3 regions of the Bradyrhizobium sp. USDA 3364 genome follow, and region 3 is predicted to be linked to each of the others. Evidence: predicted binding sites of a transcription regulator. Region 3 holds the regulator's gene; each other region holds the start of a gene.
The links. The regulator LexA, encoded in region 3, represses DNA repair genes until DNA is damaged. The targets are predictions, from matches to a motif close to TGTTCNNNNTGTGTTCNG.

Region 1: the regulator LexA is predicted to act here: its motif matches at 5,972-5,989, upstream of recA (recombinase RecA).
Region 2: the regulator LexA is predicted to act here: its motif matches at 2,963-2,980, upstream of dinB (DNA polymerase IV).

What each region holds. Positions count from the first base shown of each region.
Region 1 is NZ_JBSRYG010000002.1:8,346,063-8,356,241, forward strand. Features, by position in the region: gene gcvP (aminomethyl-transferring glycine dehydrogenase) at 1-1,986, shown strand, start outside; gene ACVILL_RS39500 (acyl-CoA thioesterase) at 2,165-2,596, shown strand; gene ACVILL_RS39505 (hypothetical protein) at 2,634-3,257, opposite strand; gene ACVILL_RS39510 (hypothetical protein) at 3,641-4,609, opposite strand; gene recA (recombinase RecA) at 4,768-5,856, opposite strand; gene ACVILL_RS39520 (DUF6894 family protein) at 6,280-6,510, shown strand; gene ACVILL_RS39525 (cold-shock protein) at 6,767-6,976, shown strand; gene istB (IS21-like element helper ATPase IstB) at 7,207-7,968, opposite strand; gene istA (IS21 family transposase) at 7,983-9,503, opposite strand.
Region 2 is NZ_JBSRYG010000002.1:6,104,347-6,114,525, forward strand. Features, by position in the region: gene ACVILL_RS28495 (DUF5681 domain-containing protein) at 1-592, opposite strand, end outside; gene ACVILL_RS28500 (hypothetical protein) at 1,134-2,219, opposite strand; gene ACVILL_RS28505 (hypothetical protein) at 2,470-2,736, opposite strand; gene dinB (DNA polymerase IV) at 3,041-4,288, shown strand; gene ACVILL_RS28515 (hypothetical protein) at 4,403-4,612, shown strand; gene ACVILL_RS28520 (hypothetical protein) at 5,046-7,781, shown strand; gene ACVILL_RS28525 (HlyD family type I secretion periplasmic adaptor subunit) at 7,880-9,307, opposite strand; gene ACVILL_RS28530 (type I secretion system permease/ATPase) at 9,294-10,179, opposite strand, start outside.
Region 3 is NZ_JBSRYG010000002.1:7,146,253-7,156,431, reverse strand. Features, by position in the region: gene ACVILL_RS33570 (MFS transporter) at 1-260, opposite strand, end outside; gene ACVILL_RS33565 (ComEC/Rec2 family competence protein) at 646-2,931, shown strand; gene ACVILL_RS33560 (hypothetical protein) at 2,928-3,155, opposite strand; gene ACVILL_RS33555 (hypothetical protein) at 3,301-3,729, opposite strand; gene lexA (transcriptional repressor LexA) at 3,984-4,688, opposite strand; gene ACVILL_RS33545 (molybdopterin molybdotransferase MoeA) at 4,933-6,144, opposite strand; gene ACVILL_RS33540 (HAD family hydrolase) at 6,171-6,797, opposite strand; gene ACVILL_RS33535 (response regulator) at 7,887-8,549, opposite strand; gene ACVILL_RS33530 (histidine kinase) at 8,546-9,967, opposite strand.

The sequences.
Region 1 (10,179 bases), 1.2 Mb from region 3:
CTGCCCGGCCGCATCGTCGGCCTCTCGGTGGATTCACGCGGCGCGCCGGCCTATCGCCTCGCGCTGCAGACCCGCGAGCAGCATATCCGCCGCGAGAAGGCGACCTCCAACATCTGCACCGCGCAGGTGCTGCTCGCGGTGATCGCCTCGATGTATGCGGTCTATCACGGACCCGAGGGCCTCACCCACATCGCGCGCAGCGTGCATCGCCGCGCCACCGTGCTCGCCGCAGGCCTGCGCAAGCTCGGCTTCGCGCCGACCAGCGAGGCCTTCTTCGATACCGTGACGGTCGAGGCCGGCGCGAAGCAGATCGAGATCCTCTCCCGCGCGCAGACGGAGCGGATCAATCTGCGCATCGGCACAACCACGCTCGGCATCGCGCTCGACGAGACCACGACGCCGGAGACTGTGGAAGCTGTGTGGCGCGTGTTCGGCGGCAAGCTCAGCTATGCCGAGATCGAGGCGGCCGCACGCGAGGCGCTGCCGAAGGAGCTGCGGCGCACCAGCGCCTTCCTCACCCATCCGGTGTTCAACACGCATCGTTCTGAGACCGAACTCTTGCGCTACATGCGCAAGCTCAACGATCGCGACCTCGCGCTCGACCGCGCGATGATCCCGCTCGGCTCCTGTACGATGAAGCTCAACGCCACTACCGAGATGATCCCGCTGACCTGGCCGGCGTTCGGCAATCTGCATCCGTTCGCGCCGTCCGATCAGGCCAAGGGCTATCACGCGCTGTTCAAGCGGCTGGAGCAGTGGCTGTGCGACATCACCGGCTATGACGCGGTTTCGCTGCAACCGAACTCCGGCGCGCAGGGCGAATATGCCGGACTGCTTGCGATCCGGGGTTACCATCTCGCGCGCGGTGAACCACACCGCAAGATGTGCCTCATCCCCTCCTCCGCGCATGGCACCAACCCGGCCTCGGCCGCGATGGTCGGCATGGACGTCGTGGTTGTCGCGTGCGACGCGCGCGGCGACGTCGACGTCAATGATCTTCGCGCCAAGGCGGAGAAGCACTCGGCCAATCTCGCCGCCGTGATGATCACCTATCCGTCGACCCACGGCGTGTTCGAGGAGCATATCAGCGAGATCTGCGACATCGTGCATGCGCATGGCGGACAGGTCTATCTCGACGGCGCCAACATGAACGCGCAGGTCGGGCTCTCGCGGCCCGGCGATTACGGCGCCGATGTCAGCCACCTCAACCTGCACAAGACGTTCTGCATCCCGCATGGCGGCGGCGGCCCCGGTATGGGCCCGATCGGCGTCAAGGCGCACCTCGCGCCCTATCTGCCGGGCCATCCCGCGACCGACGGCGCGACGGCGCATGCGATCGGCCCGGTGTCGGCCGCGCCGTTCGGCTCGGCGTCGATCCTGACCATCTCCTACATCTACATCCTGATGATGGGCGGCGAAGGCCTGACGCGCGCCACCGAGGTTGCGATCCTCAACGCCAACTACATTGCCGCGCGGCTGCAGCCGCACTTTCCGGTGCTGTACCGCAACGAGCGCGGCCGCGTCGCGCATGAGTGCATCATCGACCCGCGGGCGCTGAAGACGACCAGCGGCGTCACGGTGGACGACATCGCCAAGCGGCTGATCGACTACGGCTTCCATGCGCCGACCATGAGCTTCCCGGTGGCCGGCACGCTGATGATCGAGCCGACGGAATCGGAATCGAAGTTCGAGATCGACCGCTTCTGCGACGCCATGATCGCGATCCGCAACGAGATCGCTGACATCGAGAAGGGCCGCTGGAAGGTCGAGGTCTCGCCGCTGCGCCACGCCCCGCACACCGTGCACGACATCGCCGACGATGTGTGGGACCGGGCCTACACCCGCGCCGAGGGCTGCTTCCCCGCGGGCGTGTCGCGGTCTGACAAATACTGGAGCCCGGTCGGCCGCGTCGACAATGTCTATGGCGACCGCAACCTGGTGTGCTCGTGCCCGCCGGTCGAGGATTACGCGGAGGCCGCGGAATAAAGGCGCCAGTGTTGCAGCTACGTGGGGGTTGCGTCTCTGACGCCTGATTCACTCGGTGTCATTCCGGGGCTCGCGAAGCGAAAACCCGGAATCTCGATCCACGACCTCTGGATTCCGGGCTCGCGACTTCGTCGCGCCCCGGAATGACGGACTGGTCCGGCCCGCGGCAGGAGGATTCATGCGCGAGGAATTCTGGTTTCATTTCCCGTTTCGGGTCCGCTATTCCGAGGTCGATGCGCAGGCCGTGGTGTTCAACGCCCACTACCTGACCTATTTCGACACCGCGATCACAGAATATTTCCGCGCGCTCGGCTACGACTATCTCGGCGAGGTGGCGCGGACCGGCATCGACTTCCACACCGTGAAGTCGGTGGTCGAGTACAAGGCGCCGATCCGGTTCGACGAGGACATCGAGGTCTGCGTGCGGGTCGCCAAGATCGGCCGTTCCTCGATCAATCTCGCGCTCGCGATCTTCGCCAAGGGCTCCGACGACCTGCGCGCCACCGGCGAGATCATCTGGGTCGCGACCGACCAGACAACCCATCAATCGGTCGCGGTGACCGAGGATTTGCGGGCGCTGGTCGCGAGCCGGGAAGAGGCGCTGGCGTAGAGAGGAGCGACGCCTGCTGGCATCCCGCGAACAGGCCTTACGGCGCGATCAGGGTGCGGCCTCTCGCGTCCCAACGCCAGAGCCGATCGTTGGTCAACTCCGTTCCACCCCACCAGCGATGGATCGGGTTGTACTGGCTGAAGTCGAGTTCGCCATCCAGCACCTCCTGGCCAAAATCAGTGACCGACAGCCGACTGAACATTCGCTCTTGATGTGCCTTCGAATTGTCCACCGCAACGCGCTCTGCAGGCAATCCAGCAAGGACAGGCGATCGACAATATGCGAGCCCATCCAGCACCAGGTCCGCTTCCTGAAAACCGAACACGCCGCGTTCCCTGTACAGATCACTTGTGATGGGCCCCGGCTTGGTCTCGCCTTCAGCGACGAGCTCCAGCATCCGCAATTCGGTCGCGCCAAGGCCGGTTTCCCGTCCGGGAAGCTCCTCAAACAGTGCGATGAGCGCCGCGCGGAGCTGCGGTATGACCGACAGGTCTGCCATCAGGAGGTCGAAGCAGGGCTGCGGTGTGGATGCGTGATAGGCGCTCCAGGCGCGGCTGGCCAGTTCCAAGCGCTGATCCGTCACCGTGAGTTTCGGCAATCGCCATTGTGCCAGGCCTGCACCTCCACCTGCGGCGACGATCTCGACATCCGTCTGGACCACCACGAGCTTCGACAGGATACGCCGGTGAGGACGCAGAAAGTCGAGCAGCCAGACCAGGACTAGCTGGTCGTTCGGACGGGGATCGGCCAGAGCTCGATGCTGCTGCAGCGATCGCAGAATTCGAGCAGACTGAGAGAATGATCGCCTACCGGGGCGAGGTGTTTCCGGCTTGCGACGTCGAGCCAATGCGTGCCGAAGTCATGATGTTCGGCGGACCGTCGTTGCAACGAGCTCGCAAGCTCGGCGCGAGACGGCAGCGGTCCCAAACGAAGCGCTGCCTGAAGCCAATCGCGATATCGGCCAGCCCTGCCCGTCTGAGCATGATGCCTGCAAGATCGCTCGTCGCAAGGATCAGACGTGTCATAACCCCGAAGCTCCGCAGTCTATGTCTTGCTCAGCGCCGGATTCCAGCGCCAGAGATTGTCATTGGTCAGGTGCGTGCCGCCCCACCAGCGATCGATCGGATTGTGATCGGTGAAGTCCTCCTTGTAGGCGAGCACCGCCTTGCCAAACTCCGTGACCGACAACCGGCTGCGCTGAAAGGCCGCCAGGCGATCGCGCGCATTCTCCGGAGCGATGGAGCGCAAGCCATCGTCGAGCCCGGCGATCGCCGGCTGCGGTCCGTGCGCAAGCCCTTCGAGCAGCCTGCCGATTTCCATGTCGTTGAAGACGCCACACTGGCGAAAGCCGCGAAGGTAGAACAGCGCGTTCGTCGCGACGAAACCTGTCGCGATCAGCTCCAGCAACCGCATCTCGGTCGCACCGAGTCCCGATCTGCTCCACGGGAGCTCACGGAGCAGATCAAGCAGCGCCGGCCTCAACAACGGGAACGCACTGAGATCACGGTGCAAAGCTTCGAAGCAGGCCTGCGGCGTTGTCGCCCGATAGGCCTGCCAGCACATGCTTGCCGTGTCGAGGTCCGCAGCTCGGACGTTGGCCAGCGGGACCTCGTTCCATCCGCGCCATTCCGGGAGCATTGCCAGCAGGCTGAAGCTGACGAGGCGCAGCTTCAGCTTCGCCGCAGTCTCGGGCTGAGCCTGCAACTGGCTGAGCACCCATATCAATTGCAACTGATCGTTTGGATCGGGATCGAACCAAAGTTCGATGACGTCGAATGACTCGCAATAGGCGCTGAACGCAAGGTCCTTCCAGGCCTTCCCCTTCGGGGAAATCCAATCTGACCAATGATTGCCCTGCGTCTGGCCGGCTCGCACGCCGAAATAGGCCGCCAGCTTCTGTGGTGAAGGCAACACTCCCCAAACGAAGCGAAACGAGAGCGGAAGCACCGCTTCGGCCAGACCTGCGCGCTGCAGGTCGAGGCCAGATGGACTGCTCAAGATCAGACGCTTCATTGATCCAACTCACCGAACACCGGCATCAAAACAAAACGGCCGCCGAAGACGTCGGCAACTCAACGTCCTCAGCGCCCGCTTGCAGCGAAATCATGTGACCGTTTGAGCATGATCTTTTCGGAAAACCGCTTCGCACTTTTCCGGATCATGCTTGAGCCTTACTCCTCCGTCGGCTCCTCGCCTTCGGCGTCGCGCTCGGGCGTGCCGGCGAGGATCTGCTCGGAGATCAGGCCGGAGTTCTGCCGGATCGCGGCTTCGATCTTCGCGGTGATGTCGGGATTCGACTTCAGGAATGCCTTGGAATTCTCACGGCCCTGGCCGAGCCGCTGGCTGTCATAGGAGAACCAGGCGCCCGACTTCTCGACGATGCCGGCCTTGACGCCGAGGTCGAGGATCTCGCCCATCTTGGAGACGCCCTCGCCGTACATGATGTCGAACTCGACTTGCTTGAAGGGCGGCGCCAGCTTGTTCTTCACCACCTTGACGCGAGTGGTGTTGCCGACCACCTCGTCGCGCTCCTTGATCGCGCCGATGCGGCGGATATCGAGACGGACCGAGGCATAGAACTTCAGCGCGTTGCCGCCGGTGGTAGTCTCCGGCGAACCGTACATCACACCGATCTTCATGCGGATCTGGTTGATGAAGATCACCATGGTGTGGGACTTGTTGATCGAGGCGGTGAGCTTGCGCAGCGCCTGGCTCATCAGGCGGGCCTGCAAGCCTGGCAGCGCATCGCCCATCTCGCCTTCGAGCTCGGCCTTCGGCACCAGTGCCGCAACCGAATCGACCACCAGCACGTCGACCGCGCCGGAGCGCACCAGCGTGTCGCAGATTTCCAGCGCCTGTTCGCCGGTATCCGGCTGCGAGATCAGCAGCTCGTCGATGTTGACGCCGAGCTTGCGCGCATAGACCGGATCGAGCGCGTGTTCGGCGTCGATGAAGGCGCAGATGCCGCCCTTCTTCTGGCCTTCCGCCACGGTATGCAGCGCCAGCGTGGTCTTGCCCGAGGATTCCGGCCCGTAGATCTCGACGACGCGCCCTTTCGGCAGACCGCCGACGCCGAGCGCGATATCGAGCCCCAGCGACCCCGACGACACCGTCTCGACATCCATCGAACGGTCGTTCTTGCCGAGCTTCATCACCGAGCCCTTGCCGAACTGGCGCTCGATCTGGGAGAGCGCGGCTGAGAGGGCCTTGGACTTGTCCATGGAGGATCCTTCGACGATACGCAGTGCAGTGGCGGACATTTGGGATGTGCTCCTTATGGCGGGGATTCGCTAGCGGGAAAAACGGGGCGATGAGGTCAGGCGGCGATCAGGTGGAATGCGTTGTTGATAGGAATCTCGTACCACGTTTGTTCTATGTTCGCAATATGTTCTTTCCGGCAGGTAGGTGCTGGCCTGTTTTATCCCCTAGTGGCCTAAGTTGATTTTGAGACTGGCCTGTTTTGGTTTTACTGAATGGAAACCAAGGCTTGGCTGATGTTCTCGGTAGGACTACTGAGTCGCGCGCCGGATGTTCTGCCAATAGCAATTCTTATGGTCCGCCAACTGTTCTCCATCCACAGCGATGGAGTGTTACCGGGGTTCTCCGTGGGTGAACGGAATTGCGACAAGTGCTAGGAAAACTTCCACGCCGGAACTATTCGTCCGGTGCTCCCGTTGGGCCGCATGACGCGGTATTTTTTCGACATCCGGGACAGCACCGGCCTCTATCCCGATGAGGAAGGAACAGAGTTGCTGGACGATAAGGCGGCCAGAGTTGAGGCCGCCCAAACACTCGCCGAGATCGCGCGGGACACGGCTGCTCAGACTGGTGGCTACCCTATCGCGATAGAGGTCCGCTCCGACGCTGGCCCGCTATTCCATGCTGCTTTCATCGTCCATGAGGTGAAGGAGTAAGCGACGGAACGGCTCCGACCTGAGCAACAGACCGGAGCCGTTATCGGGGTGTTTGGGCTGGGGGCCTGATCTCACCCCGCAGACACCAGGCGCGTCATTGATGTCGCAACGATGGCGGCCTTTGGCTTGACAACCAGGCAGCGCCCTGTGCCCAATAATACCGTTGTGCCTTTTTGAATGCGCCCACCGGCCTTTCCCTAAGACATCGACAGATTGATTTGCGCAGTCCGCACTCGGACGTCTTGGAGAGAGTAGAATGGCAAGTGGTACGGTGAAGTGGTTCAACGGCCAAAAAGGTTATGGCTTCATCCAGCCTAACGATGGCGGCAAGGATGTTTTCGTTCACATCAGCGCAGTCGAGCGCGCTGGGCTTGACGGTCTCGCTGAAGGGCAGAAGGTGAACTACGAGGTGCGGACTGACCGCAAGAGCGGCAAGGACAGCGCAGACGGCCTGTCACTCGCCTAAGCCCGCTACGTCATTTCAAGATAGAAGTTGAGGCCGCCTCAGTCGGCGGCCTCTTTCATCTGTCATCGAGTTCGAATCCAGCCTGCATTTCAGCCGGCATGCGCATTCCGATGAAGTCGGCCGTGGATTCCGAGCGAAGCCGGCCGCCTGTACCGATGGAAGCCGGCCGGGGATTCCGATGATCCCGGCCGCCTGCCGAGGCGGGCTCTCGCGACGACGTCGTCATCAGGTCAGTTGGCGGCCTCGTCGTCAAGCGTCTGACGCTTGGCGGCGGCTTTGCGCAGGCTCTCGCCCTTGAGGGTGAGCCTGTGGGCGTTGTGCACGAGGCGATCGAGGATGGCGTCGGCAATGGTTGGGTTGCCGATGAGTTCATGCCAATGCTCGACCGGGAGCTGGCTTGTCACCACGGTTGAGCCGCGGCCATGGCGATCCTCCATCATCTCCAGCAGGTCGCGTTGTTGCTCGGCCGTCATCGAGGCAAGCCCCCAGTCGTCAAGGATCAGGAGTTCCACGCGCGCCAGGGTCCTGAGGAGGCGAGCATGGCGGCCGTCGCCCCGCGCGAGGGCGAGCGCCTCAAACAGCCGCGGCAGCCGTTGATAGAGCACGGAGCGGTTGTCCCGGCAGGCCTTGTGGCCCAAGGCGCAAGCAATCCAGCTCTTGCCGACGCCGGTCGGGCCGATGATGAGCAGGTTTTGATGCCGGTCGATCCACTCGCCGGCGACGAGCTTTTGGAACAGCGGCTTGTCGAGTCCGCGCGGCGCCTTCATGTCGATATCCTCGACGACGGCGTTTTGCCGGAGGCTTGCGAACCGCAACCGGGCGACCAGGCGCTTGTTCTCGCGCTCGGTCGCCTCGCGGTCGACGAGCAGCGCGAGGCGCTCCTCGAAGGCCAGCGCGGCGATGTCAGGCTGTCGTTGCTGTTCGTCGAGGGCCTTCGCCATGCCATTGAGCCCGAGCGCGACGAGGCGCTCGTGAGTGGGATGTGTCAACATCGTCTCTCCTTTCTTCAGTGGTAGTAATCGGTGCCGCGGATGTTGCCGTGTCGGATTGGTGGCCCGTCCGGCGGCTGTTCATTCGCGTAGGCGCGATCGAGCCCGTGCTGCAGGATCGACTTGATCGAGCCGTAGGTGGTCGCGCCGATGTCGTTGCCGCGCTGGCAGGCGGCCTCGATGCGGGCCGAGCCGTAGCTGCGTGCGAGCCGCAGAATGCCGAGACAAGCCCGGAAGCCCTGCTCGGGGTGTGGCTTGGCTCTCATGATCGCCTCGACGAGAGCGATCGTGGCGGGGCCGATCTTGGCGGCTTCTCGTTTGATCCGCGCCGGCGTCCATTCGGCATAGCGCCGGTGCGCGCTCGGCATGTGCTCCGGGATCGTGGTGTGGCGATGGGGCACGTCAGAGCGGGCGTGGCTGGCCACCCGGATGCCCTTGTGCAGGATCTCGATCGTCCTGTCGGTTATGCGCGCCTCGAGCTCTTCGCGGATCAGACGTGAGGGCACCGAGTAGTAGTGACCGGCGAGCTCGACGTGATAGTCGGGCGCGACCCGGCACTTCTTCCACTCGGCATACTGATACGGCATCGGCGGTAGGGCTTTGAGCGCCGGCTTGTCGATCTGCGCGAACAGCTCATTGCGGCTCACGCCGAGCTTGCGCATGATCTTGGCGTTGAGGTCGGCGATCGCCTCGCGGATTGCCGCGTTGAGTTCGTCAAGCGAGAAGAAGCGCTGGTTCCGCAGCCTCGCCAGCACAAACCGCTGGACGATTTGCACCGCCACTTCCACCTTCGCCTTGTCGCGCGGCTTGCGCGGACGCGTGGGCAGGATCGCGGTGCCGTAATGCTGGGCCAGCTCCTGGTAGGTGCGGTTGATGCCCGGCTCATAGCGACAGGTGGCGGTGACGCCGGATTTCAGATTGTCGCAGACGATCGCCTTCGGCACGCCGCCGATCGCCCGCAAAGCATTGACGTGCACCGCAATCCAGTCAGCCAACCCCTCCGACCAGCGCGCCTCGGCAAAGGTGTAGTTGGATGCTCCCAGCACGGCGACAAAGACATGGGCCAGCCGCTGCGCGCCGGTAGCGGCGTCGAACACCGGCACCGTGTCGCCCGCGAAGTCGACGAACAGCTTCTCTCCAGGCCCATGCGCCTGCCGCATGGTCGGCGAGATCGTCTCGCTCCATTTCCGGTAGAGATCGCAGAACCGGCTGTAGCCATAGCCGTCCGCGTGCTCCGCGCGATATTCCTCCCACAGCAAGAGCAGCGTCACGCTGCGCCGCTTCAGCTCCCGGTGCACCGCCGTCCAGTCGGGCAACGGCCGCGCCGGCTTCTCCTCGAATGTCGGCGGCGTGAACAGCCGGCGCTCGAGCTCGCCGTCGTCCATCCCTTCCGGCACCGGCCAGGTGATGCCGATCACGGCAGCCCGCCGCAGATACTCGCCAACCGTCGATCGGCTGATGCCGACGGTGACGGCGATCTGCCGCTCGCTCACGCCAAGGGCGTGCCGCAGTCTCAAAACTTCTCGAACCTTCCGCATCGGCGCTCTCTCGGCGGGCATCAGACCTCCCCTTGCTCGGCCGCAAAGGGGGGCTGGTCCGCGATTCGATCGCCGTCTTCGAGAGCGTCAGGCCGGTCTCAACAGGGTGGCCGGCTTCGATCGGAATCGGTGGCCGACTTCCGTCGGAATCGGTGGCCGGGTTGCGTCGGAATCAGTGGCCGGCTTGCTTCGGATTACGCAAGCCGGCATATCCTTCGGCTCGGCCAGAGAGACAATGAGGACCACCCACAGCTTTTAGGGCCTTCCAACTCTTCCCTGACAGCTCGGACGGGATTTCCAGCGCAACCGTTCCTTCTGGCAAAGGGACAGTGGCCTATTTCGGCCAGTACCGGCAGGTATAAACTCGTTCACGATAGAGGCTGTGTAAATCGCGACGTCGGAAGCCGAATTCCGCCCCTCGCGCAGCCGAATTAAGCCAGCCAGCCGTAACCGTGCCTCTGAGTCGCCCGTCTCATCGGACTCGACCTTCAAGACCGGGCATTCGACGAGCGCCATCGATGGTCCGTAGTTCTCCGGGCCAGAACAAAGTTCCGGCAGTATGTGACGCCACCGTGATCAAAAGCCTATCGAATAATCAATATGTTAACTACGGGTCCGGTGGCGCGGAAATGGCCGCTGGCACAATCTGCATACTACCTTCGTACCCCTCCTGACG
Region 2 (10,179 bases), 1.0 Mb from region 3:
CCTCGAGGGCCTTCTCGATTTCGAAATACCGCTGCACTGACTCAAGTACGTGCGGCCGAACAGCTTCGCGCGCGCGAGCCTGGTCCTTGCTGGTCGGCCCGTCAATTGTGACTTCACCGGTGGTCTCATCGGTGATGATGTCATCTGGGTGGGGGTAAATATCCGGAGGATCAAGCCCCTCACGTTCGTGTTGTTCGAAAATTGGCCCGTACTTTTCTTTGTATTGGGCCGCATACTGTAACATCTCCACCGCAGCGGCAGTCCGCTGGCCTTCCGCGCGCGCAATCAAGTCCATCAGTTGACGTGCAGCTTTGATATCTCCCTTCGCAGCGGCTCTGAACATGGTTCGAAGCAGAGCCTGCATCGCAGGCATCTTCGAGGTCGTTTCGCCTTCGCGAACCGTGACCGGCCGCGTCGCTTCATTGAGGGCCATGGCTGCCAAGCGGTCAGTAATCCCGCCGCCTACAGCTCCAAGTCCAGCTTGGGCTTTTTTCTTTGGCCGCCCGCTACGGTTGCCGGATGCCCCCTTCTTGAATTGGTGCTCGATGGGTGGCTTGCGATAGTTGTCGGACCGGGAGTCTTTGGACGACATGGCCAAGCTCGCTTACCCCTGTTATGGAACCGTATTCACCCTGTTATTGAGTCGGGATTGCCTGATTTGACGGTCAGGCAGATTTAGGGTGTTATCGTTGCAAATCAATAGGATAAATTGGAGGCGGTAGCCCGAAGCGGCAAAACGGGGGATTGCTTGCCCCTGAAAAATTTCAAATAACAGGGAATAACAGGGGAGCGCGCGGAGACCGGTTTCGCTGGACTGCATCCGCCAAGCCCAAAGGGCGAAGGCGGGCCTTTGGCCGCGAGCCACTTCTCGAAACCCAAATAGATCTGGTATCTGTCATTGCTGCGAAGCGACGAAGCAAATTCCATCGGTGGGGTGAAATGGATTGCTTCGCTCGCGCGGCCCGCGCAGATCTAGTGTCCCGAATCCGAAGTTCGCATCATTTGCCGCACCTTCGGAGCGAACTTCGGATTCGATAAGGACACTAGCAAGCTTATGATTCTAGTGTGCTTTATGAATGCGAAGTTCGTGAAAGTGGCTGCCGCGAAATCGCACGAACTTCGCATTCAGCACACTAGTTCGGCATCAGCACGGCATCGATGCGGCGGCTGTTTCGTGTGCTGATGATGATGGCGCCGTTGCGGGTGGCAAATCGCGCGCCGAGCAGTCTTGGAATTCTTTCGGTCAGCGGTGAGGGCAGCGGAATCATTCCGCCGGCGACGGGATCGCCGACATTGATCGGCGGTGCAGCTGCGCCGGGCGAGGGCGCGGCCTTGATGTACTCCCTGACCAATTGAATCTCCTCTCGCGAAAGGGTGAGCGCGGGCTGTTCACTGCCGGCGTCCGATGCTTTCTTCGCCTCGGCCTTCTCTTGCGCGTCTTGCTGCTGGGCGGCATCGCGTTTCGCGGCGTCTTGTTCGAGCCGTGCAAGGCGGTCCCTGAGCGGCACGAGCTCGCGGTGCAGTGCGGCGTTGTCCGACTTCAGCGAAGAGACCTGACCGAGTGCAATCGCCGCGGCAACGCAGGCAACGACCGAGACCAGGCTGAGGCATCCAACCGCCAGCCCCGTCAGTCCGCCGCGATTTTCGGCGCTGCGATCCGGGACGTCGTCCGCAGATCGCCTTTGCCGCGCGCCCGCGAATTTGGGCATGACGGTGCCGAGGAGGCTGAGCGGACCAGACAGCCAGGCAGCCTTACGGTTTGCGGGCTGCATCGAGCCGAATGCAGGCTCGAGCAGGATCGGAGAGTCCCCCAGGTGTATTTCGGGTGCGGTTGATCGGCCCGCGCCGGGTGGCGCGCGATCGTCGTGGTCTTGGCTCGTCATGCCGGGGAGCTCGAGATCGATGTGGTCGGATTGGTCGATCCTGCCGTCCGTGACCGCAGGGCGCGTGTCGGCAGCAATGCCCTCCAGCCGTTCTGCTTCCTCCTGATCGTGTCCTTGTTCGGACGCTTCGAGCTCGCGCCATAGCGACAGACCGGAGTCGGTGATCTGCAGGCCTGCATCGTTGATGGATACCCATCCGGATTGGAAGACATCGGCATCGCCGAGCTTGGATGACCGCTTCAACCGGGTGGCTTCATCGCCCGCCGCGATCATGCGCTTGACCTCGCGGCTCACCTCGTCAATCGCGATCCTCTGTTCAGGCCTTGCGGCCAGCACACTCAGGATCGCCAGATTGAATCTCATGCGGCGCCTCTCGATGCCCCATCAACGATCGCGCTGGCGATTTCGCGGGTCGCACCGGAGATCGAGGCGGATGCATGATGCCGGAATGGACGTCCGTCAGCCAGAGCGCCGGGCAATTGTAGCGAGTCGCGTCCGGGCAAACAATCCGGCGCGGCGTGCGTAACCGAAGGATAAGTCCGCGGGCGAACGGGAGGCGATGGAATCAGCTACGCCGAAAGACCTCTCAGAGAAACTCGCGAAGCCGGGAGAGCTCGATCACATGCTCGGGCGACAGCACGTCTGAAACGAGGGGAGGCTGCGGCGCGGTCCTGATCTCGTAGAGATGTCGCGTCCTCTCGGGCTTGCCCATGAAGTCCCGAATGCATTGGTCGAGTGTGCCGTTGACGACCATGTAGGGCGCACGGTCCTCTCGCCTGGAGTTGTTGAGCGAAGGCCATTTGTAAAGGTAGGCCGCAGCTTGGAAGTCCACCTGATGAGAGTGGTCGGTCATTCCCGATATCTATCCGAAAAAGCCTGTTCGTCAAAGTCACCCGGCCAACGAGTGGGCTGATGCGAGAGCGGCGTGTCGCCGCGCCCATGCGCAGAGCATGCAATCTTGCATGCCGCGTGATCCGCCAACGTGCCTTCCGCGCAGCAAGCGCGCGCGAAGGATCGGCGACGCTCGTCGACGGCTCGGCTCTTGGCGCGCGGCCGCGACGACGAATGTCGGTTGATTGTGTTCTTGTTTTGTTCTAAAGTCAATTGGTGCGCCCAAGGACGGCGGTCTCGCTCAGGCCAAGGATGAACGGGTTGAGATGGCAGCCGCAGCCACCATCCTTCACGCGGACCTGGACGCGTTTTACGCGTCGGTCGAGCAGCTGCTCGAGCCGTCGCTGCGCGGCAAGCCGATCGCCGTCGGCGGCGGGGTCGTGCTTGCTGCGTCCTACGAGGCCAAGGCCTTCGGGGTGCGCGGCGGCATGTCGGGACGGGACGCGCGCCGGCTGCGCCCGCAACTCATTTTCGTCGGCGGCCATTTCAGCGACTACCAGCGGTTGGGTGACGCGGCCATCAAGGTGATCGGCGACTTCACGCCGCTGGTCGAGCGCATCTCGATCGACGAGGCGTTCGCCGACGTGGCCGGCTGCACGCATTTGTTCGGAACACCAGCCGAAATCGCCGCGACGATCCGGCGGCGCGTGCGCAGCGAGCTTGGTCTTCCGATCTCGGTCGGCGTCGCGCGCACCAAGCATCTGGCGAAGATCGCCTCACAAGTCGCGAAGCCTGATGGGCTTGTCGTCGTCGATCCCGACGCCGAGCTGGCTTTCCTGCACGAATTGCCGGTTGAGTTGATGTGGGGAGTAGGGCCGGTCACCAGGGCGCGGCTGGATGCGATCGGCGTCGCAACGATCGGGCAGCTCGCCAGGCTGTCGGAACGATCGCTGACGCGGTTGCTGGGTCCGGCGGCGGGCGAGAAGCTCGCGGCCCTCTCCTGGAATCGCGATCCGCGACAACTCACGCCGCACCGGCGCGCGCGATCGGCGGGCGCACAATCGGCGCTTGGCCGCAAGCCCGCGATCGAGCAGGTCATCCGGCCGACATTGCTTCATCTGGCCGACCGCGTCGCCACGCGGCTGCGGGCGAAATCCCGGCCCGGACGAACCGTGACGGTACGCGTGCGTTTCGCCGATCTGAAGTCGGTGACGCGCTCGATCACGCTCGATGCGCCGGTGTGCACGACGACGACGCTCGCCCGGCTCGCCGGGAATCTGGTGCGCGCCACGCTTGCGGACCATCCGCGCGAGAAGATCATTTCGCTGCTGGCGATCTCGGTGTCGCATCTCGAGGCGCATTGGGATCTTGCGCTGGAGCTTCCGCTCGGACTGGAGGATGAAGCGCTTCGGCCGGGGAGCTCGATCGGGATGGCCCGCTGGGCGGCAGACTGCGCGATCGACAAGATCCGCGATCGCTTCGGCTGGGAGGCGATCGGATACGGTTCGGCCGCGCTGGAGGCGGTCCGTTCGGTCCCGGACGCGTTTCGCAAGCTTGCCGAGAAAGAGCTCTAGCGCTCGCCGGTTCACGCAGCTGTCATTTCATTAAGAAATGGCAATTCGGAATCGCGCCCTTGTGAGTGGTGACCTCGCGCACTCGGCCTATTCTGCGGACGCGGAGGACAAACCATGCAGTACAGCTCCGAACTGATCCAGACGATGCGCGATGCGTTGGACGCGGTCATGGCAAGCGTACCGCCGGATCAATCCGTGTTCGGTCTCAAGGCAGCCGTCGCCGAATGCATCTTGCGGGCCGCGGCGCACGGCCAGACATCGTTCGATGGACTGGTGACGTCGGCTTCCGATCAGCTTCAATCGATCATCTCGATGCTGACCTAGAGCATGATCCGGAAAAAGGTGCGAAGCGGTTTTCCGAAAAGATCATGCTCGAATGAGAAGCCGAGGCGCCATGACGGCTCGACCTGAACTCATCCAAGTCGCTACCTTTCGCCTGCATTTAGCTGCGCGATGACACGTTGCCGTGGCACGAGATACGCTGGGCGTCTCGTTCAAGGCCTGCAGTCCCGTCTAGGAAAAGATACTCAAGGCTGAGAGCCAGGCATTCCGATCATTCGTCGGGCACAAGTGGCCAAGTCTGCGTCGTGCCCGTGACGGAACTGCAGGAGAAGGGCTGCGGCGATGTGAAGGCGTGATCTGCGGTTACCCCGAAAGGGGTGGGCGGGTCCTCGATCCGGATTATAGGCATGCCGCGAATGTTAGGCGCATAATGCCGCACTTTGACAGCACGGGTCCCTGCGGGAGGGTGACTGCGATGGAGCGCACGGCTCTCCTCAGTGACGAAGCAGCCTGCGAAACCATAGGCTCGGCCCTTGGGCATCTGCTGAAAGTGAGGCAACCCGCGCTGTTTTTGACCACCGTCGCAATGCTTGCAATGGCTGGGGCGTCCGAAACTCGGGCGTCACCCAATCCGGCGTGCCTCTCGCCGGACGGGCTGCGTGTGATGGTTGCCTGCGATCTCGATTCCGCCGGAGCGCCGGCGAGCGGCAATTCCGGAGCCGTGCCGCCGGGCCAAGGTCGTAGCGGCGAAGCGGTGGTGCTTGCGCAGGGAGAAGTCCCCGGGACCGGACGACCTTCGGAACAGGAGCCAAACTGGGGGGAGAGACTGTCCTGCGAACTCTCCAGTGCCCGGCTTGATATAGGCCTGCTGCAGCGTTTCGAGCACGAGCGTGAGCGGGCGGAAGGCCTGGAGCAAGACCTTGCCGCGGCCCGACGCGACGTCGAAATCCAGGCCTCACTGGCGACCAAGGCGCGCGAAGACGTTGCCAGGTTGAAGCAAGCCGTCGTGCCAGGCGGTACGGAGCTCCAGAACGTCCTCCAACAGGAGCGTGAGCGGGCAGGAAAGCTGGAACAGGATCTTGCTGCGGCCCGGCGCGATATCGAGGCCCAGACCGCGCTGACAGCGCGGGCGGTTGAGGAAACCTCCCGACTGAAGACAGAACGGGGCGACGCGACGAAGTTGCAGGCATCCTTGCAGCAGGAGCGCGAGCGGTCCGCGCGACTTGAGCAGGATCTTGCCACGGCCCGGCGTGATGTGGAGACCCAGACCGCGCTGGCGACGAAGACAAGCGAAGAAGCGTCCCGACTGAGGAAAGCGGAAGAGAGCGGCGCGGCGAACTTGCAGGCAGCGCTGCAACAGGAGCGAGAGCAATCCGCGCGGCTGGAGCGGGACCTTGCGGCGGCGCGGCGTGACGTGGAGACCCAGACCGCGCTGGCAACGAAGGCAGGCGAGGAAGCGTCCCGATTGAAGGAGGCTGGCAAGGGCGACGCAGCGACGTTACAGGCATCTCTGCAGCAGGAGCGCGAGCGGTCTGCGCAGCTTGATCGGGATCTCGCGGCGGCACGGCTTGATGTCGGGGCTCAGACCGCGTTGGCGGCGAAGGCAGGCGAGGAGGTCTTGCGGCAGAAATTGGCGGTGGAAGCCGCGGCCGCCGATCTAAAGCAATCGCGCGCGAAGACTGACGCGCTGACACAAGAGCTTTCCCAGGCACGCAGCTCGATCTACGCCCATGAGGCGCAGGCCCTCAAAGCCGGGGAAGAGGCGGCGAAACTCAGGCAGGCGGCTGAAACCGGCGCAGCCTCGACTCAAAAAGCCGTGCCCGACGAGCCAGGGCGATTGGCCCGGCTGGAGCAGGACCTTGCGGCTGCCCGCAGTGATGTCGAGACCCAGGCCGCGCTGGCGGCGAAAGCAACCGAGGAAGCCGCCCGGCTGAAACGGGAGAGGGAAGGCAGCGCGGGCGAGCTGCAGAACTTGCTGCAAGCGGCACGGCAGCGCGCTGACAGGCTGGAGCAGGATCTCGCGGGCGCGCGGCGCGACGTCGAGTCCAAGGCTGCGCTGGTGACCAAGGGAGCCGACGAAACGTCGCGGGTGCAAGCGGCGGGGAAGAGCGCCGCCGAAGACCTGCAAAAGGAGCGTGAGCGCTCCGCACGACTGGAGCAGGATCTTGCGGCGGCGCGGCGTGACGTCGAGTCCAAGACTGCGCTCGCAACCAAGGGAGCCGAGGAGACGTCCCGGCTGCAGGCGGCGGGGAAGAGTGCCGCAGCGGATCTGCAAAAGGAGCGTGAGCGGTCCGCGCGGCTGGAGCAGGATCTTGCGGCGTCGCGGCGTGACATCGAATCCAAGACGGCGCTGGTAACCAAGGCAGCCGAGGAGACGTCCCGGCTGCAAGCGACGGGGAAGAGCGTCGCAGTGGACCTGCAGAAGGAGCGTGAGCGCTCCGCACGACTGGAGCAGGATCTTGCGGCGTCGCGGCGTGACGTCGAATCCAAGACGGCGCTGGTAACCAAGGCAGCCGAGGAGACGTCCCGACTGCAAGCGACGGGGAAGAACGTTGCAGCGGATCTGCAAAAAGAGAGCGAGCGGTCCGCGCGGTTCGAGCAGGATCTGGCGGCTGCACGTCGCGATCGTGAGGCCGAGACGGAGCGCGCGGCGAAGGCAAGCGAGGAGCTCTTGCTGCAGAAGAAAGCGGCGGAAGCCGCTGCTGCCGAATTGCAACAGTTGCGCGCCAAGCTAAACCTGCAAGCACAGAACCTCTCGCTCGGGGTGAGTGCGATCCATGCCTATGAGGCCCAGGCTCGCGGCTCGCACGGCGTCGCATCACAGCCCGTAACGACCGGCTCGACCGCGTGGGGCAAGTCTATCGAGATGGCACCCATTCCAGTGGCCGAGCGGGGGCGGGCAGCGCCTGCCGCCGTTGTCGAGCCGGCGCCAGGGCAAGCCGCAGAAGCTGCAGGGTTGGTCGCGCGAGCGAGTTCGCTACTCGGGCAGGGCGATATAGGCGGGGCGCGGCTTGTACTCGAGCGCGCCATCGAAATGGGCAGTGCCCAGGCGAAATTCGCGCTGGCGGAAACCTACGATCCCCTGATCCTTGCGAAATGGGGGACTTACGGTACGCGCGGTGACGCCAAAAAGGCACAAGACCTCTATGCCAATGCCCACGCTGCGGGAGTGAAGGAGGCAAAATCGCGGTTTGACGCGCTGCGTCGATAGCGCATCCGCCATCAACCGGCGATCTCACCGCAATCCTGTTGACGACCTACGTCACCCGCGCTTTTCGGTCCAGAGTGGAGGTGCCTGACTGCCTCCGTTCAGCGCTCGCGCAGGGCCTCCTGTCGGTAACGTGCCAGCGGTGAAAGGAGGTAGCTGATGATCCTGCGCGTGCCGGTCTTGATTTCGACCGTCACCGCCATGCCCGGTCCGAGTTTGACGAGCTTGTCCTCGATCTGCATCTGCGTTCGGTCGAGCGAAACGCGTGCGGCATATTCCAGCTCCTGACCTTTCGGCTCACTGCTGCCCTGCGCTGCGCCCAATGTCCGGTCATTGGCACCGCCCTGCGGCCGATCGCGCGTAATGGCATCCGTCGATACGCTGAGCACATCGCCATGAAGCAGCCCGTAGCGGGTGAAGTTGAACGTATCGACCTTGATCTCCGCTTTCTGTCCGGGATGAACGAAGCCGATATCGCGGTTGGAGAGCATGGCCTCAATCTCGAGATGGCTCTCGCTCGGGACCACAACGGCCAGCGCCTGAGCCGGCGTCACCACGCCGCCCACCGTATGGACGGCAAGCTGCTGCACCACGCCGTCGACAGGTGCGGTCAAGCGCTGCAGCTTCGTTCGCCGATCGGCCTTGACCACCTCCTGCGCGGCACTCGCAGCCTTCTGTTCGGCCTTCGCAAGCGCATCATAGGTCGCGCGGCGGTATTCGGCGCCGGTCCTGTCCTTGGTCTCCTTCAATAGCGCTATCGCCGCATCGGCTTCGCGCAGCCTACTCTGCTGCAGCACGAGGTCCTGCTGCATAGCGACCAGCTCCTGATATTCGGAGAGATAGACGACCCTCGACGCCAGTGCCTTTTCGACGAGACCCTTGCGGATATCGACGCGCTCCTGGAGCACCGGGATCGTCGCCTCCAGCTTGGCGACGCTCGCCGATGTCGTTGCCCGCTCAGCTTCCTTCTGACCCTGCTGGCGCTCGATTTCGGAAAGCTTTGCCGTTTGTTCGGCGCGCTGGCTGATCAGGAACTGGCGATGCATCTCAATCTCGGCGGCGCTTGCGTTCTGCGGCGGCTTGAAGGCCGCGAGCGGATCCGCGGTCAGCGCCGCCCGTAGCCGCGCGACGTCGAGCTCGGCCGCAAGTAGGTCGCTCTTCTGGCGCTCCTGATCCGCTTCCGTCATTGTCGGGTCGAGCTCGATCAGGACGTCGCCGGCCTTGACGCTCTGGCCGTCGCGAACGTGAATGGCGCGGACGACGCCGGTTTCGAACGGCTGGATCAGCTTGGTGCGTCCGCCCGGCACGATCTTACCGGAGGCGCTGGCGACGATATCGACGCTGCCGAGCGTTGCCCATGCCAGCGCGACGCAGAACGCAGCGATGATGCTCGCCCCGATCGCGCGCCCGATCGGCGATGGCGGCGACTCGGCAATCTCGAGCGCCGCCGGCAGAAAGGCGATTTCGTGTTCGCGGCGGCGAAGTTCGCGTTTCGGAAACGCGACGATGTTGCGGCTAGCGGACGTCATGGATCCCCGCCTGAAGATAGTGAAGATTGGCGTAACGGCCGTTGGTGCGGATCAGCTCGTCATGGTTGCCATCTTCAACGATGCGGCCATGCTCAAGGGTGATGATCCGGTTTGCGTTGCGTACGGTCGATAGCCGGTGCGCGATCACGAACACGGTCCGCCCGGCGGAAATCCGCTTCATGTTCTGTTGGATCGCGCGCTCGCTCTCGTAGTCCAGTGCGCTGGTCGCCTCGTCGAGGATCAGGATGCGTGGATCGGTGATGAGCGCACGGGCGATGGCGATGCGCTGGCGCTGGCCGCCGGACAGGCTGCTGCCGCGCTCCCCCACAACGGTGTCGTAACCCTCCGGCAGCTCCAGGATGAAATCATGCGCGCCCGCGAGCATTGCCGCCTCGATGACGCGCTCCATCGGCATCGCCGGATCGACCAGCGCGATGTTGTCGCGGATCGTGCGGTTGAACAGCACGTTCTCCTGCAGCACAACGCCGATCTGGCGCCGCAGCCAGCTCAGATCGACCATCGCAAGATCGACGCCGTCGACCAGCACGCGCCCGCTCTCCGGTACGTAGAGACGCTGGATCAGCTTGGTGATGGTGCTCTTGCCCGAGCCCGATGAGCCCACAATGCCGATGACCTGACCCGGCTCGACACTGAATGATACGTTGTGCAGCACCTCGGGACCGTCGATGCGATAGCGGAAAGTCGCGTGCTCGAATGTGACCTGGCCGCGGATCGGCGGCAGGGCCGCCCGGGCGGGCGTAAAGCTCGGCTCAGGGATGGTGTTGAGGATATCGCCGAGACGATCAATCGACAGGCGGGCCTGATGGAAGTCCTGCCAGATCTGCGCGAGCCTCAGCACCGGCGTGCTGACG
Region 3 (10,179 bases):
ATGAGAAAGGTGTATTTGCGACCAACCCGATCGCCCATCCATCCAAACAGGAAGGCTCCCAAAGGACGGATCAGGAAGCCTGCCGTGAACAGCGCGATCGTGCTCAACAGAGCGGCGACCGGGTGGGATTGCTCGAAAAACTTGACCGACAGAACTGCGGCCAGGCTGCCAAAGATATAGAAATCATACCATTCGATGATGTTTCCGACCGACGCAGCGATAATCACGCGGCGAAAATCATGCGGAATTTGCATTGCCATTTGCTGCTCCTATCAATTCAAAGAATCTCCTCGCGTTTCAGCGATCAATTCGCTCGCGAAAGGCGCTTGATGCGCGACGCTACCGGCGTGACTGCGAGTTGCGTGCGCAACACCTGGTCTCAGGGATGTTCAAAGCCACCTGAGAAGAGCTCCAGCGGATTTTCCTGCCGCGAGCCGACAAATTGTGTCTGTCATCCGACGTCGGGGAACAGACGTACAGCGACAGTCTAATCCCCAACGGATCGCCGCATTATGCGACTTTCGGCGCAATCAACGCGGATGGCGGCGAAGGCGCAGTTTCCGCCGCATTCTGCATCTGTTCCGCTATCCCACGGATGGCTACGTCCGGTAGCTTTGCGCCCCGACAGCGATCGCAAGGCGAGAGATGGCGGAGCAGGGCACGACGCCGGGCGGCAAACGGGGCTATGCGGGGACGTGGCCGCCCCGCGCGGCTGCGCCAGCCGGTGGCTATGCCCCGGTGCGGGTCAGCATCTGGCAGCCGTTCGTCGAGACGCTGCGGCAATGGGCGCGCGCGGAGGCAGGCGCTGGCCGGCTGCTGCCGTGGGTGCCGGTCGCGTTCGGCACCGGCATCGCGTTCTATTTCGCGGCTGAGCACGAGCCGGTGCTGTCGGTCGCGGCTGCCGTCGCGATCGTGCTCTGCCTGCTCGCGCTGCTGTTGCGCCGGCACGGGGTATTTCCCGTCATCGTGATGCTGGCTGCGGTCGCGGCGGGCTTTGCGACGGCGACCTGGAAGACGGCGCGGATCGCCCATGGCGTGCTGGCGCGGCCGATGTTCTCGGTGGCGCTGACGGGCTTCGTCGAGACGCGGGACATCAGGGAGAAGACCGATCGCTTCGTGCTGCGCGTGGTCTCGATCGAGAGTCCGCGCGACAACACCAAGTTGGAGCGGGTCAGGCTCTCGGTGAAGAAGGGTACCGCGCCCGAGGTCGGTAGCTTCGTCGAATTGAAGGCACGGCTGATGCCGCCGCTCGGGCCGCAGCGTCCGGGCTCCTATGATTTCGGCCGTGACCTCTATTTCCAGGGCATCGGCGCCTCCGGCTTCGTGATGGGCGCGGTCAGGACGAAGGAGCCACCCGCGGCCGGCGGCTTTGCGCTGCGCTATGCCGCTTTCATGCAGGGCCTGCGCGATGCGATCGATGCACGCATCCGCACCGCGCTCGACGGCGATCAGCGCGCAATCGCAACCGCACTGCTCACCGGCCGGCGCGATGCGATCACGACGCCGGTCAACGATGCGATGTTCATCTCGGGGCTCGGCCATGTGCTGTCGATCTCCGGCTACCACATGGCTGTTGTCGCCGGCGTCGTGTTCTTCACGATCCGCGCGCTGCTTGCGCTGTTTCCTACGCTGACGGCGGGACATCCGATCAAGAAATGGGCGGCAGCGGCCGCGCTCATCGCTGCGGCGTTCTATCTGCTGCTGTCGGGAGCCGAGGTCGCGACGCAGCGATCCTTCTTCATGACGGCGGTGGTGCTGATCGCCGTGATCGTCGACCGCCGCGCGATCACCTTCCGCACGCTGGCGGTGGCGGCGCTGATCGTGCTCGCGATCGCGCCGGAGGCGCTGGTCCACCCCAGCTTTCAAATGTCGTTCGCCGCGACGCTCGGGCTGGTGGCGCTGGTGCAGATCGGACTGCCGAACCTGCTGGCGTCGCCCGACCATTCGGCGACTGCGCGCGTTGCGCTGTGGGGCGGGCGTGAGCTCACGATGCTGATGCTGGCCTCGCTGGTGGCGGGGCTGGCGACGACGCCCTACGCCGCGTTCCATTTCCACCGCGTGACGCCCTACGGGCTGCTCGCGAACCTCGCGGCGATGCCGGTGGTGTCGGCGGTCGTGATGCCCGCCGGCCTGCTCGGGCTCGTCGCCATGCCGTTCGGATTCGACGGCGTGTTCTGGGCGATCATGGGGTTCGGCATCGACTGGATGATCCTGGTGACGCAATGGGTCGCCGCGTTGCCGGGCGCAGTCGGGCGGATGGCGGCGTTCGGTGTCGGGCCGCTGATCGCGGCGAGCACCGGCATCATCCTGCTCGGCCTGTTGCGCACGCCGCTACGCTGGTCGGGGGCGATGCTGCTGGCGGTGGCCTCGGTCTGGGCAGTGCGGGTGCCGCTGCCGGACGTGCTGATCTCCGCCGACGGCCGGAACGTCGCGGTGCGCGGCGGCGACGGGCGGCTGCACCTGATGCACAGCGCCAAGGATGCTTTCCTGGTCAAGGAGTGGCTGGCGGCCGACGCCGATGCGCGGACCGCCACCGATGCGTCGCTGAGCGAAGGCGTCTCCTGCGATCCGAGCGGCTGCGTGACGCAAGGGTCCGGCGGCGGCTTCATCGCGCTGGCGACACGGCCGGAGGCGCTGGCCGACGATTGCGAGCGCGCAGGCTTGATCATAACGGCGCGGCCGGCGCCGCGGGGCTGCGCGGCCTCGGTGATCGATGCCGAGCGGCTGCGGCGCCACGGGGCGCTGGTGCTGCGGCGGAGCAGGGACGGCTACACCATCGATGCGGTGAAGCCCGGCGGGATCGACCGGCCGTGGTCGCCGGCGGTTCCCGGCGACGGCGAGGCCGAGACCACGTTGCGCGTGCCCGCCACCGCGCCGCGACCGGCCGTCGATGCGACGCCGGCCGAGAGCGATCTGCAGGGCGAGGATTAGGCGTTGTCGGGTGAGGGGCCCGTGGGCAGCTCGAACAGGCCGAGATGGTATTCGTCGGAGTCTGGGCCGCCGTCGGACTTCTTGACGAGGGTGAAGGCCGCCTCGGGAAACTGCTCCCAGACCTTCAGGTCGTCAGCCGTGACCGTCAGCCAGCCGAACCGGAACATGTAGCGGCCCGGTTCCGTGACGCGTCCAGCCTTTTGCCATGTGACCTTATCGACCACCGCGCACGTCCTCCGTGCACGATGATGCGCCAAGGCGCCCGCCGACGCAAATCTCCTTCTGCGCCCCGGAACCGGATGTCCGGGGTCGCTCGAAATCGCTTAGGTCACTCGCCGCCGAATGGCTCATTCCACGGCGACGATGCGTTCAACCCAAAAACAGCGACGCGAATGCGGAGGGCCGCCGCTCCACGACCTTCGGCTTCTGCTCGACCGGCGGGTGCAGGGCCGGCAATTGCAGCACGCTGACGCGCTGTCCCTCGACGAGCTGGGTCACCAGCACATGGCTGCCGTCGGGGAATTCCACCGCGTCGTGATGGCGATCAGGAACGTCGGGCTCGACTTCGTTGAACACGCCGACGCGGAAGTTCATCGTCTTGGTCCAGATCCAGCGGCTGTCGTAGCGAACGTTCTCGGCGAAAGCGAGCTCGGTGCCCGGCAGCATGCAGACCGCGACAGTAGGATCGTTCTCCGAAGCAAAGCCGCGGGTCGACGTTCCGCGGAAGGTCGTCGTGATCAGCGTCTCTCCAACAATGGCGGGGCGCGATGCCACGGCGTGCAGACTATAGTCACACATCGGATGGCTCCTCATTGGAGGTAGCGACCCGTGCCTCTCCTTGAGGCATTGGCCTCTACCAGAGTGGACGATAGCGAACGAGTGTCTGCTCGTTTCTGGGCGATTGTACGACTGGTCCGAGACAGCTCCGATCACAAACACGCGACGCTGCGCGAGAGGTATCGGACCGCACCGGGCAGGCCGCTTGCTGCGCTATCCTCCAAAGGAACGATCCGACCTCTCGCTCGTTCCTCGCCGCCGCAAGTATTTGCTATTCAGTATTTGCGATAAAGGCCGATCAGCTTGCCCTGGATGCGGACCCGGTTCGGCGGCAGGATGCGCACCTCATAGGCGGTGTTGGCCGGCTCGAGCGCGATCGATGCACCGCGGCGGCGGAAGCGCTTCAGGGTGGCTTCCTCCTCGTCGATCAGCGCCACCACGATGTCGCCGGTGTTGGCGACGTCGTTGCGCTGGATCAGCGCCATGTCGCCGTCGAGGATGCCGGCATCGACCATCGAGTCGCCGCGCACCTCCAGCGCGTAGTGCTCGCCAGCGCCGAGCATGTCGGGCGGCACGCTGATGGTGTGGCTGCGGGTCTGCAGCGCCTCGATCGGCGTACCGGCGGCGATCCGGCCCATCACGGGGACCGCGACCGGACGGTTGCCGTCGTCCTCGGCGATCGGCGGCGTCGAGGGGCGCTTGCCGAGGGTGCCTTCGATGACGCTCGGCGTGAAGCCGCGGCGGCCGTTACCGCCGCCGGCCGAGAGCTCGGGCAGCTTGATGACCTCGATGGCGCGGGCGCGGTTGGGCAGGCGGCGGATGAAACCGCGCTCCTCCAGCGCAGTGATCAGGCGGTGGATACCGGACTTCGAGCGCAGGTCGAGCGCATCCTTCATCTCGTCGAAGGAGGGCGGTACGCCGGCCTCTTTCAGACGTTCATTGATGAAACGCAGAAGTTCGTACTGTTTGCGCGTGAGCATCTCGAGTATTCCCCCGGTTGATAGCGTCGTTCGATTCCGAGACTCTTCAGTGGGGCCTGCAGGCCGGGCCTGACCTCAGGAGCATTGTGCTTGTTGCAAGCGCTCCCTGGCGGCCTCCCGTTTGTAGACACCAGTACTCGAAACAAATCATGAACGGACACTATATGTTCGATATGTGTTCCGCAACCACTTAATTTCCGGTGAACGTGTTCGGCGATGCGCAATCGGCGCGCCCGCGAGAGCCTCATTCAGGCAGTGTCAGGATCTCGCATTCAGATCCTTTGACCGCGGCCGGCGCAAACGGCGGACGCACGAGAAGTGCCCGTGCCGCAGCGAGATTCCCGAGCAGCGATGAGTCCTGCTGCATCACGGGCGTGGCGATCAACGTGCCGTCCTCGCGCGCCTCGAGACGCGCCCGCAGATAGTCCTCGCGCTGGTCGTTGGCGGCGAGGTCGCGGCCGAGCAGCGCGGCCGCGCGTGCGTGATGAATCGTTTTTCGACCGCTCAGTGCCCGAATCAACGGCGCCAGAAACAGGAAGGCGCACACATAGGAGGACACCGGATTGCCGGGCAGGCCGATCACCCGCATGGCGCCGAGCCGGCCGTGCATCATCGGTTTGCCCGGACGCATCGCGATCCGCCAGAACGCCATCTCGACGCCCTCGGCCTCCAGCGACTGCTTGACCAGGTCGTGGTCGCCTACCGAGGCGCCGCCGGTCGTGATCAGGATGTCGGCGCCGGTCTCGCGGGCCCGGCGGATGCCGGCGGTGGTCGCGTCCACGGTGTCGGCGGCAACCCCGAGATCGACGGTCTCGGCCCCTTCGGCGCGGGCCAGCGCCCGCAGCGCATAGCCGTTGGAATAGACGATCTGGCCGGGACCGGGCCTTGATCCCGGCATCACCAGCTCGTCGCCGGTCGCCAGCACCGCGACCTTCGGACGGCGGTGCACCGCAAGCTCCGGATAGTTCATGGCGGCCGCCAGCGACAGCGCGCGGTCGGAGAGGCGGCTGCCGGCGGCGAGCAGCACGTCGCCCTCACGGAAGTCGACTCCGGCGGGGCGGATGTGCCGTCCGGCGGTTGCCGTCTCGGTGATTGCGATGTGGTCGCCGTCAGTCCGGGTGTCTTCCTGGATGATGACGGCGTCGGCGCCATCGGGGATCACGCCACCGGTGAAGATCCGCACCGCTTCGCCGGCGCCGACCGTCCGTTCGAACGGCCGGCCGGCGGCGACCTCGCCGATCACCCTGAGCCGGGCCTTTAGGTCAGCCGCATCGGCGGCACGCACCGCGTAGCCGTCCATCGCCGACATCGGCTGCGGCGGCTGGGTGCGCAGCGCGGCGAGGTCCCGCGCCAGGGTGCGGTGGTAGGCGGCATCAAGCGCGACCATCTCCTCCGGCAGCGGCGCGGCACCGGCGAGGACGGCGGACAGGGCATCGGCAACCGGCATCAAGGCCACGCTCGGAGCTCCTTCATTCGCAGTGTTCAAATCCCAAGTGCAGTGAGAGCCCTCGCCACGTCATCCGTCGATGTCACGTGGATGGCATGAAGGCCGCGCGCCCGCGCGCCTTCGATATTGGCCGCCAGATCGTCGAAGAACAGGATCCGCGACGCCGGCACGCCGATGGCTTTTACCACATGATCGTAGGCCTCGGCGTCCGGTTTCCGGAAGCCGATGCTCGAGGACAGGAAGACGGTCCGGAAATGGCTGAGCAGCTCGGCATGGATGACCGAGAAATGCGCGACGTGGGCCGGATTGGTGTTGGAGAAGGCGTAGAGCGGCATTCGTTTGGCTGCCGCCGCAAGCAGCGGGGCGATGCCGGGCATCTCGCCGGCGAAGATCGCGTTCCAGCCTTCGAGGAACTCGGCATCGGTGATGTCGATGCCGAGCGTCCGGCGCAGGTTTTCGAAGAACGCCGCATCGTCGATCCGGCCGATCTCGTGATGCCTGTAGCTGTCGTCGACGACAAAGCGCGTGGCGAGCTCGGCCGGCGCGCAGCCGGCATGCCGCGCCCAGTGCGCCATCACCTTCCCGAAGTCGATGTCGAGCACGACGCGGCCGATATCGAACAGCAGCGCGTCGACGGAATTGGGGGAGAGTTGCGAGGTCATTGCATGAAACGGTGTACGAGAATTGCGGGCAGGCGGCAATGTCCCCGATTTGTGCAGCAGTCACGCGACCATACGCATGCGACCAACCTCCCGCCATCCTGCGAAAGGACCTGTACGGCGCGGCTGACATGCAGGCGGGTCTCTCCGTTCGTCGTCCTGGCGAAGCCCTGGACCCATAACCAGGTCCAGTTGTTGAAGTGAGCTGTGGTCCCAGCGTCGCACGACAATGTACAGCTCGGGTAATGGGTCCTGGCCTTCGCCAGGACGACGGCGGTGGATGGTTCTCGATTCAAGATGTCAAACAATCGGTGTCATCACCGCTTTCGCGAAAGCGGGTGATACAGTATTCCAGAGGCAGTCGTTATGTTGCGCAATCGGCGTTCACCGCATCTCGACCCGCGTCCGTGACGATCGCGATCCGCCCCTCGATCGGGTGAGATTTCGGATTTATGGCATTGAGTGACGCTTCTGATAAAGCGAAGTATTTCTACTGCGGGGGCTTGCGCCGCCGAGCAAATCAGTGATTGGCCATTCGGGCGTTGGCGCACCAGGCGAGTTGGTGACTTGACGGGCCGGCGTTCTACATCCGGGACAGCGCCAGACCGAAATAAGCGATCAGCGCGCCGGTGCTGAGAACGATGACGACCAGCGCTTGCTCCGAGCGTGCCTGCAAGGTTTTCCGGGTCACGGCGATGACGCTCCATCTTCGTAAATCATTCTATCCAACTAACGTGGGTTAGCATCCGTTCCGGTTCCTGTCCGGGAACATGTCCATCAGCCTTGCGGGCACGTCGAGTCCCGAAATGAGCAACATCGGTCGCATTGAGATACGGCGGACGGCGTTGGCTCTGGCCCCAGAGGGATGGCAAAAACCTGACCTGTACGGATGTATGAGGGCAACGGGGTTCACGACTTCGACCCGTATGACTCCGGTACTCCAAAGGAGCCGAGCCATCTGTCGGAGCAAGGTCTAGGATGGCGTAACCAAGTTGCTTTGGCCTCAGCGTGTGCCCCCTCGCTGGGGCCTTTCTTTGGGACGCCGATGTCGATGGGCGACGACGAACATCGCCGGGTGGCGTTGCCGCGGGATCACCGTTCGCCCAGATCGATCTGCGTCAAGATGCCCTGTCGGAGCGCGAGGCGGACCAGCTCGATATCCGTGCCGACGCCGAGCTTGTCCTTGATCATGGAGTGCAGGTTCGCGACCGTCTTGGGACTAAGGTGCAGCGTCTCGGCAATCTCGTCGGTGGTGTTTTCCGCGAGCAGCATACGCAGCACCTCGAACTCCCGCGCGGTCAGGAGGTCTGCGGCTGCGGCCTCGCCGGCGAGGTGGCTGAGCGCGAGTTCGTGGCCGATATCCGGGCTGATCGCGATCTTGCCTGACAGCGCATCCATCACGGCATGCACCAGCGTCTCCGGCGGGCTGGTCTTGGTGACATAGCCGCTGGCGCCGGCGCGGATCGCCTGCACGGCGAAGGCCGCGTTCTGGTGCATGGTGAACACCAGGATCTTTGCGCGCTTGTCCCATTGCCTGAGGCGCCGGATGGCCTCGATGCCGCCGATGCCGGGCATCGACAGGTCCATGATGACGAGGTCGGGCCCGGTCTCCTTGTAGAGCCGGTATGCCTCGACGCCGTCGGAGGCTTCGGCGATGACCGAGAGGCCCGGCTGCTTCTGCAGCATCGACCGGTAGCCCTCGCGAACGACGGCGTGGTCGTCGACCAGCATGATGGTTCGCGCTGCATTGCTCATGCCGCGCGCTCCACGGTGTCGGCATTTGAGCTGGCAGCGACGGGGACGACGACGCGGAGCGAAGCGCCGTTGGGCTGTCCGGCCTCGAAGCTCAGCCGCCCGCCCAGCGCCGCGACTCGCTCGCGCATGCCGAGCAAGCCCATGCCGGACTTGAACAGGGGATCGCCGGAGGAATCGCCAAGCCTGCCATCATCGTCGATCGCGAGCACGATTTCGCCGTCGCCGCCATCGGAAGCCGCTTCGCGCATCTGAAGCCGCAGCAGCACGCGCGTGGCGCCGGCATGTTTGGCCGCGTTGGTGAGCGCCTCCTGCACGATGCGGTAGAGATTGGCGCTGACCGAGGAGGGAAGGTGCGCGAACGATCCCGATGTACTGATCTCGAATCGCTGATGTCCCCGGCTGCGGCCGTTCCAGCCGGCGATCAGCCCTTCCAGGCTGGCCGCAAGTCCGAGTTCGTCGACATCGGGCGGACGCAACCGGAAGAGGGCGCCGCGCAACGTCTCCATCATGTCGGTCGCGGTCCGCGCGATGCCGTCGCATTCGGCGAGCAGGGGCGGGCAATCCTCGGCCGCGGTCAGGCGCGCCGAGGCGGCGAGGGCGCGGATGGCGGCCAGCGACTGCCCGAACTCGTCATGCAGCTCGCGCGCGAGATGCGCCCGCTCCTCGTCCTGCACCAGGATCAGTTTTTGCGTCAATGCGTTGCGCTCGGAGAGCGCGGTGGCGAGGTGCTCGGCGAGCTGGTTGAAGACACTGCCGATCGCCGACAGTTCGGCGAGATCGAACGGCGGCAGGCGCGCGGCGAGGTCGCCTGCGGCGATCCGCTCCAACCCGTCGCGGATCAGACGCGTCGGACGCAGCGCGCGCGACAGCGCCGCGTAAACCATTGCACAGAGCAGCGGCAGCGCAATCATGAGCACGGCCATCAGCCGGCCGGCGTCGTGCCAGGCTTCGGCGGTCAGCACCGCCGGATCGACCCAGACCACGGCCTCGCCGATCGCCTGCCCGCGCGCAACCACCGGGCGCACGGCCTCGCGGCCGGGATCGAACAGGCGGCGATAGAGCGCCGCAAAGGCCTGCGGCGGCGCGGCCGTATCGGTCTGCGCGCCGCCGCAGAAGCGCTGGCTGATCTCGCCGCCAGTGCTGCGAAATGCGAGGCACAGCCCCGGCGCCATCGCCGAGGCCGCGACGCCCTCGAGATTGGGGAATTCGGCGCGCGCATTGTTCAGCCATTGGGTCTTGCTCTGCTGCAGCTCCAGCGTCCTGGCGGCGACATCGGCAACGGCAGCGATCCTGGCGCGCACCGCGCGGTCGGCGTCGATCAGGAAGTAGCCGGCGATGGCTGCAAAGCAGAGCGTCGACACGGCGGCCACGCGCAGCGTCAGCCGTAGTTTCAGATCGCGTCCGGACCAATTCCACATTGGCGTATCCTTGAGGTCGCAGACGGGCCTTGCGCCCGGTTGCGGGCAGGGCCGTCGCGCGCATTAAACGGCAGAACGGACGGGTCGAGAAGCGCCGCCTTGGGCGTTCTTTGGGTGCGGACCGCTGTCGTGAAATTTTCCCGGCACCGGCCGGGAGGCGCTCCGCTGCGGCCGCGGCGCCCGCCGGACTACGACCGACTTGTCCGCACCAG